One region of the Paenibacillus sp. 1781tsa1 genome, then DNA from elsewhere that is predicted to be linked to it. Evidence: riboswitches for the same ligand, from Rfam matches in the RefSeq annotation. Region 1 holds a riboswitch; the other holds the start of a gene.

The links. Region 1 has a riboswitch for glycine ahead of gcvT (glycine cleavage system aminomethyltransferase GcvT). Riboswitches for the same ligand answer to the same signal wherever they lie in the genome.
Region 2: another riboswitch for glycine. It lies ahead of sdaAB (L-serine ammonia-lyase, iron-sulfur-dependent subunit beta); the one in region 1 lies ahead of gcvT (glycine cleavage system aminomethyltransferase GcvT).

What each region holds. Positions count from the first base shown of each region.
Region 1 covers NZ_JAMYWY010000001.1:5,378,677-5,382,894, reverse strand. The annotation lists gene gcvPA (aminomethyl-transferring glycine dehydrogenase subunit GcvPA) at 1-937, opposite strand, end outside; gene gcvT (glycine cleavage system aminomethyltransferase GcvT) at 934-2,070, opposite strand; glycine riboswitch at 2,288-2,388, opposite strand; glycine riboswitch at 2,392-2,514, opposite strand; gene gcvH (glycine cleavage system protein GcvH) at 2,859-3,251, shown strand; gene NKT06_RS24200 (PTS mannitol transporter subunit IIBC) at 3,671-4,218, shown strand, end outside.
Region 2 covers NZ_JAMYWY010000001.1:507,651-511,868, forward strand. The annotation lists gene pstB (phosphate ABC transporter ATP-binding protein PstB) at 1-293, shown strand, start outside; gene NKT06_RS02445 (phosphotransferase enzyme family protein) at 533-1,510, shown strand; glycine riboswitch at 1,863-1,987, shown strand; glycine riboswitch at 1,992-2,127, shown strand; gene sdaAB (L-serine ammonia-lyase, iron-sulfur-dependent subunit beta) at 2,240-2,929, shown strand; gene sdaAA (L-serine ammonia-lyase, iron-sulfur-dependent, subunit alpha) at 2,919-3,863, shown strand; gene NKT06_RS02460 (YhgE/Pip domain-containing protein) at 4,131-4,218, shown strand, end outside.

The DNA.
Region 1 (4,218 bases):
GTGTGAGTACAAATCCACGCTTGCCGTTGCGGTCCGTTGTCTGGCCTACAATTCGGCCAGGAATTCGGCGCATATGAGGCTGGGATACGGCGAAATATCCGCATGTCGGACCGCCGAGTGAAGCGGCAATACCGAGGGGCTGCGCATCGCCAACGACGATGTCGGCACCCAGCTTGCCTGGGGCTTCCAGCAGACCCAGCGATAGCGGGTTAGCACTTACGACGAGCAGGCCTTTGTGCGCATGCACGAGGTCGGCAGCTTGCTTTACATTTTCCACGGCACCAAAGAAGTTTGGACTCTGAATCATGACAGCAGCGGTATCGTCCGATATGGCGGCTTGCAGGGCATCCCAGTCCGTGACTCCATCCTTATATCCGATCTCGACAATCTCCAGACGGAGTCCGTGCGCATATGCCTGCAGTACCTGACGGGCTTCCGGATGAACGGTGCGGGATACGATGAGCTGTTTGCGACGAGTTGCCGCTGCGACCAGATTCCCTGCTTCTGCAAAGGCTGTTGCTCCGTCATACATGCTGGCATTGGCCACAGCCATACCGGTTAATTCACAGATGTAGGACTGGAATTCGAAAATGGCCTGTAGTTCACCTTGGCTGATCTCAGGCTGATAAGGTGTGTAGGCAGTGTAGAACTCGGAACGGGAAATGACGTGATTGATGACGGAAGGAACATGATGATCGTATATGCCTGCGCCGAGGAAGCTGGCGTGTGTTTCGAAATTGGCGTTGGCACCAGCTTGCTTGGACATGTGACGTGTCAGTGCATATTCATCAAGTTTCGAGGATACGGGCAGCTCGCCCTGATAACGAATCTCTTTGGGAATGTCCTGGAACAGTTCCTCCAGCGAATCCACACCGATGGTTGCGAGCATGGCGCTCTGATCCTGCTCGGTCATGGGAATGTAACGGTGCTTGCTCATGCTTGATCAGCTCCTTGAGTAGGTGTCTTTGACGTTCGTGTCCGTTTATGAAAAGGGGTCTTTACGACCTCGGCTTTCAGTTTCTTACCTCGGATCTCAATCTCAAGCGGGGTTCCGAGCGCAGTGTATTTGCTGTCGATAAGGGCAAGCCCCAGATTACGCTTCAATGTAGGTGATTGCGTGCCTGTTGTCACTTCGCCAATCTGTACGCCTTCGGCGTAAATCGGATAGTGGGGGCGAGGGATACCGCGTTCCAGGACTTCGATGCCAACCAGCTTGCGGGCAGGCCCGTCATTTTTTTGCTGTAACAAGGCTTCATGTCCGATAAAAGGTCCGGCATTCAGCTTCACAAACATGCCAACACCAGCTTCGAGTGGAGAGATGGTTGCCGACAATTCCTGTCCGTATAGGGGAAGCTTTGCTTCAAAGCGCAATGTATCTCGGGCACCAAGTCCGGTTGGCACCAGTCCGTGACCTTCACCAGCTTGCATTAATCCATTCCAGACCACAGCGGCCTGATCTGCAGGAACATATAGTTCAAAGCCATCTTCGCCGGTATAACCGGTACGGGACAACAGCAATTTTGCTCCACAGACTTCGGCATCCTGCACAAAACGAAACGGTTCAATCGCCGATACATCTGTATCTGTAACTTTTCCGATAATATCTACAGCCAGTGGACCTTGCAGGGCGAGTAGCGCTGTCTGCTCCGAATCGTTGGTCATGCTCACGCCAGGGATCAAGTGCTCTTGCAGCCACGCCCAATCCTTGTCGATATTGGAGGCGTTAACGACGAGCATATAATGCTGATCTTCCAGCTTATACACGAGCAGGTCATCGACCACACCGCCATCTGGATAACACATCAAGGTGTACTGGGCTTGACCGGGGACCAGCGTGGTTACATCATTGGTGGTCATTTGTTGCAAAAAAGCTTCAGCCTGCTCACCCTGTACCGTGAATTCGCCCATATGGGATACATCAAACAGTCCAGCACGCTCACGTACCGCTTCATGTTCTTTCTGGATTCCGCTAAATTGCACCGGAAGCTCCCAGCCTCCAAAATCAATGCACCGTACGCCTTCATATTGCTGATATAGGGGGAAGAGTGGTGTTCTTAGCAAATTGGACATCAAATCACCTCGTCATGAGCCGTCAACCGGCCGGATATACAATCGTGGATCAATGAACCAGGGTATTTTTAAATTTTTCAGCTAGAGATCTTTCGTAGATAAGTATGGTAAGGCAGCTATGACAGCGCCGATCTGAATCCTGTTTTTCGTTTTTTGGGAAAAAGGAAAAGGACAGGCCAAAGAATCGGCATGCCAAGTAGCACGCTGTATTCTAAGGCTCTGTCCCTTGTACCTGAGAGTTACCCCGCTGAGTTGTGCAGCAGGTTTCCCCTTGGGTGATCATAACGCCCGCTCAGGGCGAATAGATGCTCTCCAGAGTTGCGTCCCGTAAAAGTCCTTTTGCCTGAGAGATTCACCCCCGCTTATCGGTGGTTTACTCCTTCGGCGTTACCTCATGTACATCCCGAATCGGGTGTCACGGGTAATCTCTCCCTTTACATTCATCCGCGGGTATAACATAGTCCAATAAACACATTTACTCCTCTCATTAAAACGTGAATCCACTGCCGATGTCAAGAACGATATCATAGATAATGATTAAAAACCGAATGTTTGATTTGGTTTTAATATTATTGTTCGTGTATTTATAAAGACTGCGCTTACTATTTGATTTTTTACCAGTATATGAAGAAAGAGTGAAATCCGGTTACAGGATTTTAAGGTGCTCAGTAAATAAATTGTAAGGTATCTTGACATTTGATTCAAAAATATCATACGCTATGTTCTGGGAAAAAGGTTAAAGGTCAAAGAACGCATGCACTCATTAATGAAAAGCGAGGCGGATATCGATGAGCGAATTGAAACGTGATTTCCTGTACAGTGAAGAGCACGAATGGGTGCAAACCGTAGGGGAGGATACTGTACGTATTGGCATTACCGAGTTCGCGCAGCATCAGCTGGGTGACATTGTGTTTGTGGAATTGCCTGACCTTGAATCCAATGTAAAAGCAGAAGACAGCATTGGAACGATCGAATCGGTCAAAACGGTCTCGGATTTGTTCTCTCCCGTCACCGGTTCAATTATTGCAGTGAATGATTCGTTGCAGGACTCACCTGAACTTGTGAACAGTTCTCCTTACGAGGAAGGCTGGATGATTGAGATCCGTGTTGAAGGAGATCTGACAGCAGCATTGTCTACATTGATGAATGCAGACGCGTATCGTAAACATACGGAAGAATAGTATCAACGAACTTGTACTTATTAACTTATATTTTATAACAAAATGTAATAAGCTTCATATTGTTTCGACCTGTGTGAGCCGGATGCTTGCACAGGTTTTTTGTGCTTTTCAAGAATGGTTTGGAATGCGGATTGAAGCTGATTGGGGATGTAAATCACCTGCTTGGACCAAACTATAGGTTGGAAAATGATTTTGGAAATGACAAAAGTCATAGGCAGGAAAAGCCTTGTGTACCAATGGGTTCAGCCATTATGCATCGGTTAAAACGATTACATAACCTAATGTTGTCATCATTGTTCATGACGAAAGTACGCTTTCATTTCATTGAACAGGAGAGCATTCTCGCTTAGGATTACAGCAGGGGAGAAATGATACCCCTTTCATAAGTCATAATCACTTGATCCAAGGAGGATAATACAATGAGTAATTTGGACCAATCGTCCAATTCCAAAGGTGGGCTACGGGTAGGTGTGCAGCGTTTTGGCCGATTCCTGAGTGGTATGGTCATGCCGAATATGGGAGCGTTCATCGCCTGGGGATTAATTACGGCCATGTTCATTCCAACAGGCTGGTTCCCTAACGGGACACTAGCACAGCTAGTCGATCCAATGATTAAATATTTGCTGCCACTGTTAATTGGTTACACCGGGGGTACGATGGTGCATGGTCAGCGTGGTGGTGTCGTAGGTGCCATTATGACCATCGGGGTCATCGTGGGTAGTGATATTCCGATGTTCCTCGGCGCCATGATTGCCGGACCACTGGCAGCATGGATCATCAAAAAGTTCGATAAATCCATTGAAGGTAAAGTTAAAGCTGGATTTGAAATGCTGGTTAATAACTTCTCAGCCGGTATTATTGGCGGGATCTTGGGGATTATTGCTCTACTGGGCATCGGGCCTGCTGTAGAAGCGATTAGCAAAGTATTGTCTGCCGGAGTACAAGGTCTGATGAATCTGGGCTTGCT
Region 2 (4,218 bases), 4.9 Mb from region 1:
GTCTATGTATCGCCCGCGCCCTGTCTGTTGATCCGCAGATTCTGCTGCTCGATGAGCCTGCATCTGCACTTGACCCGGTATCCACGGGTAAAGTTGAAGAATTGATTACCGAGCTCAAGAAGGAGCTGCGGATTGTTATTGTTACCCATAACATGCAGCAGGCAGCACGTATTTCGGATTATACAGCTTACTTCTATCTGGGAAGCATGATTGAGCACGGGGATACAGAGCATATCTTCACGAACCCGGACAATCGCTTGACCCAAGAATACATTATGGGTCGTTTTGGTTAATTGGATCATGGAGTGTCACATAGGGCAACAGACAGAGAAATGAAGAAATAAATAGAGACAAAAGAAGCACAATGCCTGGACGCTTGTTCGGGAGTTGTGCTTTTTTTAATTTATAATTTTAGTGGAATTTTCTGTATGCGGGATAAACATTATGCTACGATATTCAGTAATAAGAGAGCGTTTACACAACTTCGAAGGAGATGTTGATAATCACTACGAATCAGAGGTCTTATGACCACATGGCAACCGATATCATACAGAATTACACGATTGAAAAACCTGTCGTTTCTTATATTCGTCACAATGAGAACCTGACGTATCATGTCGTTGATGAAGCAAGCGGGCAGAAGTATCTGCTGCGTATCCATCAAGCTGCATATGCAAGTATGTCAGGCATTCAGCACACGCCTCCTGCACTGGAGGCAGAGATGAACCTGCTTCATGAGTTAAATGCAACGACAGCATTACGCGTACAACATCCGGTACGCAATGTATCGGGAGATTGGGTCACGTTATGGACAAGTGAAGCAGGTAAAGAAATCTGCTGTACAGTACTGGAGTGGATTGAGGGCAGGGACATCCAGCAGGGAGAACGCCTGACAACAGAGCAGATATATGATCTTGGTGCGCAACTACAGATGCTTCATCAGTATGGGCGTGTGCAGAATCAGACAGATCGAACAAAGGTACGGCCGACATATGGCAATATCCCTGAGAATTTGGTCATGCTAGGGCAGCTGGAGGAAGGTGTCCGATTGGGAATTTTTACAACGGAAGACTTCAATCTGCTTCGGGAGACGTTTGAGAACATTAACGAGCAGCTAGCAACGTACCCACAGCAGGCGGGGACATGGGGAATCATTCATGGGGATATTACTCGCAATAATCTGCTGATAACGGATCAGGGAATGTCCATGATTGATTTTTGTCTACACGGTTATGGTTATTATCTTTTCGATGCCGGAGGGGCAGCGCTTATGTTCAATCGGGAGGAACGTGACATATTCTTATCCGGATACACAAAAAAGATCGCACCACTGACGGATCGTGATATACGATTAATGGAAGGGTTCATGTTGATCTTTACACTTGGTTATTATGCTTTTCAGATGGCGAACGAGTCTAGGCACGAATGGATGAAAGATCGCATGCCGAAGCTATGTAGCAAGTATTGCAGACCATATGTACAGAACGAGAGTATCTTCTACGAACTGTGATTTATAATCCGGGTGTGCAGATCCTTAAGGGCTATGAATAGTGTAGCTCAAAGATATGGTTGCCTGAATACCCGAACAGTTTCGTGGACATTATCATAAATAGTAGTAAGCGCTTTATGAATTGAAGGAAAATGAAATAAGCTGTTTAAAAGTTCTTTTTATCGTATTAATGTGATGAAATCTGACAAAATATTCTGGTTTTCATCGGTTCAATCGAAAATGAAGGAAATACATCCAAAGATATCGTTAAGTTTGTTGACACTGATCTTCCGGTCGATTAATCTTAATGAAGAAGAATGAACAATTTCCATTACTGTTCTGACATACGCTCAGAATGGTTCCATACAGCGGATGATAACGAGCGGGAGAGACCTGAGTTAGCCGACCAAAATGGCTATTGTTCAGGCACCGAAGGAGCAAGCTGCTGCGCACCCAGCCCAGTGGTTAATCTCTCAGGTAAATGTACCATCGTTGGACGCAACTCTGGAGAGTGCGCGAACTGCGCCACCCAAGGGGTATATGATCAGTCAGTCCGGTGACTTGTCTGCAATTGCAGGCCATGCACCTTGTCGTGAGACACTGCTGAATCGTGAAACTCTCAGGTATCGAGGACAGAGAGAGGGCCTGAGGCCTTCTTCTGTCCTTTTTTGATGTCATCATTCAGTAATAAAGGAACATTATGGCATGGGATCTGGATGCAAATGACGAATACAATTGGAGGGTTATAAGGTGCGATTTAAAGATGTTTTCTCAATTATTGGTCCGTCGATGACGGGGCCTTCAAGTTCACATACAGCTGGAGCAGCAAGGCTGGGAAGAATCGCTCGTCAGTGGCTAGGTTGTACGCCTGAACGTGCCCGGCTGACACTATACGGTTCATTCGCTGATACGTATCAGGGGCACGGAACAGATCTGGCACTGATCGGTGGTCTTTTGGACTATGTCACAGACGATCCACGTATCCCGGATGCAGAGCAATACGCAGAGGAAGCGGGCATGGAGGTTGAGTTTTATACAAGCGGCCTGCCTGCTCCTCATCCCAATACGGTCAAAATTGAGTTGTGGCATGAAGGACGTACATGTTCCTTAATCGGTGCTTCTATTGGTGGTGGTAGTGTATCGGTGCATGCGATGAATGATTTTCGTGTTCAGATTAGTGGTGAGTTTCCGACACTCGTTCTGCGACATGCGGACAAAGCAGGAGTGCTCGCCTCGGTAACGTCCACGATCAGTTCATCCGGGGTTAACATCGGGTATATGCAGGTGGACCGGAAAGCCCGTGATGGCGAAGCGCTTACTGCGATGGAGATGGACGGCGTGCCGAATCCGGATATGCTCAAGCGTCTGAAGGAGCTGGATCATGTACTGGACATTCGTGTCATCGATTTGAAGAGAGGAGTTGATTCGGATGCGATTTAAACATTTACACGAACTGAATACGATCTGTACAGCGGAATCCAAAACGATTGCTCAACTGATGATCGAGGAGCAGGTTCAGGAGACCAATACACCGGAAGCGGATGTTGTGAAGCAGATGTCTGAATATTATCAGGTGATGAAGGAAGCGGTACGTAAAGGGTTAACGGAAGATACCACATCACGCAGTGGATTAACGGGTGGAGACGGTAAAAGAATGGCCGAGTACATTCGCAAGGGTGAGACTTGCTCTGGTGATGCTTCCGCACTTGCCATGGCGTATGCCCTGTGTGTATCTGAAGTGAATGCCTCCATGGGCCGGATTGTCGCAACACCAACAGCCGGTTCCTGCGGCATCATCCCTGGTGTGTTTATCAGCTCACAGGAGCGATTTGGCTGGACGGACGAACATCTGGTGAACGGGTTGTTCTGTGCAGGGGCGATTGGTTATGTCATTGCCAACAATTCATTTATCTCTGGTGCGGAAGGTGGCTGTCAGGCAGAAGTGGGTTCCGCGATCGGCATGGCTGCGGGTGCCATGGTTGAACTGCGTGGAGGTACACCGGAGCAGGTCGTTCATGCCGTAGGCCTGGCGTTAAAAAATACACTGGGCCTTATCTGCGATCCGGTCGCAGGCCTCGTTGAAATTCCGTGCATCGTCCGTAACGGACTGGGTGCCGTCACGGCACTGGCTGCGGCCGACATGGCATTGGCCGGAGTGCGTAGTGCCATTCCGTCAGATGAAGTCATTGACGTTATGCTGGAAGTAGGCAGTGCGATGCCGAGCCGCCACCGGGAGACGGCCCAAGGCGGACTGGCCCAGACACCAACTGGCCGCAAAATGATGCAGAAGCTGGCTAAACCGAAGGCAAAGCGTGCAGAGCCTGAGACGGAGTCCGCGACTGAAAATGAAAATGACGTAGAACCTAAGGCGTAATAGAATCGGTATGAATTAAATCTAACTTAACGCTATCTCATGTAGTCCTTAGTCTTGATTATTAAAGGTGATGCAGCGCTCTTTGCATGATACGAAAGGCCGATACAAACTCTTCCTGGTGAAGATTTGTATCGGCTATTTTTGTCTTTTACAACAAACAAAATAAAAACATATTGACGTTTTATATATCGTATTGATATATTAACAATTGTCATATATCAATACGATATATAAAAGAGCGAAACAAAACTAAAGGAGATGGTTAAAATGAAAGGAATTATCCGAACGAGTCTGCTGTTTTTGAAAAATGGAGCGACTATTGTGGGTCTAATTACGGCAGTGCTATTTCAGGTTT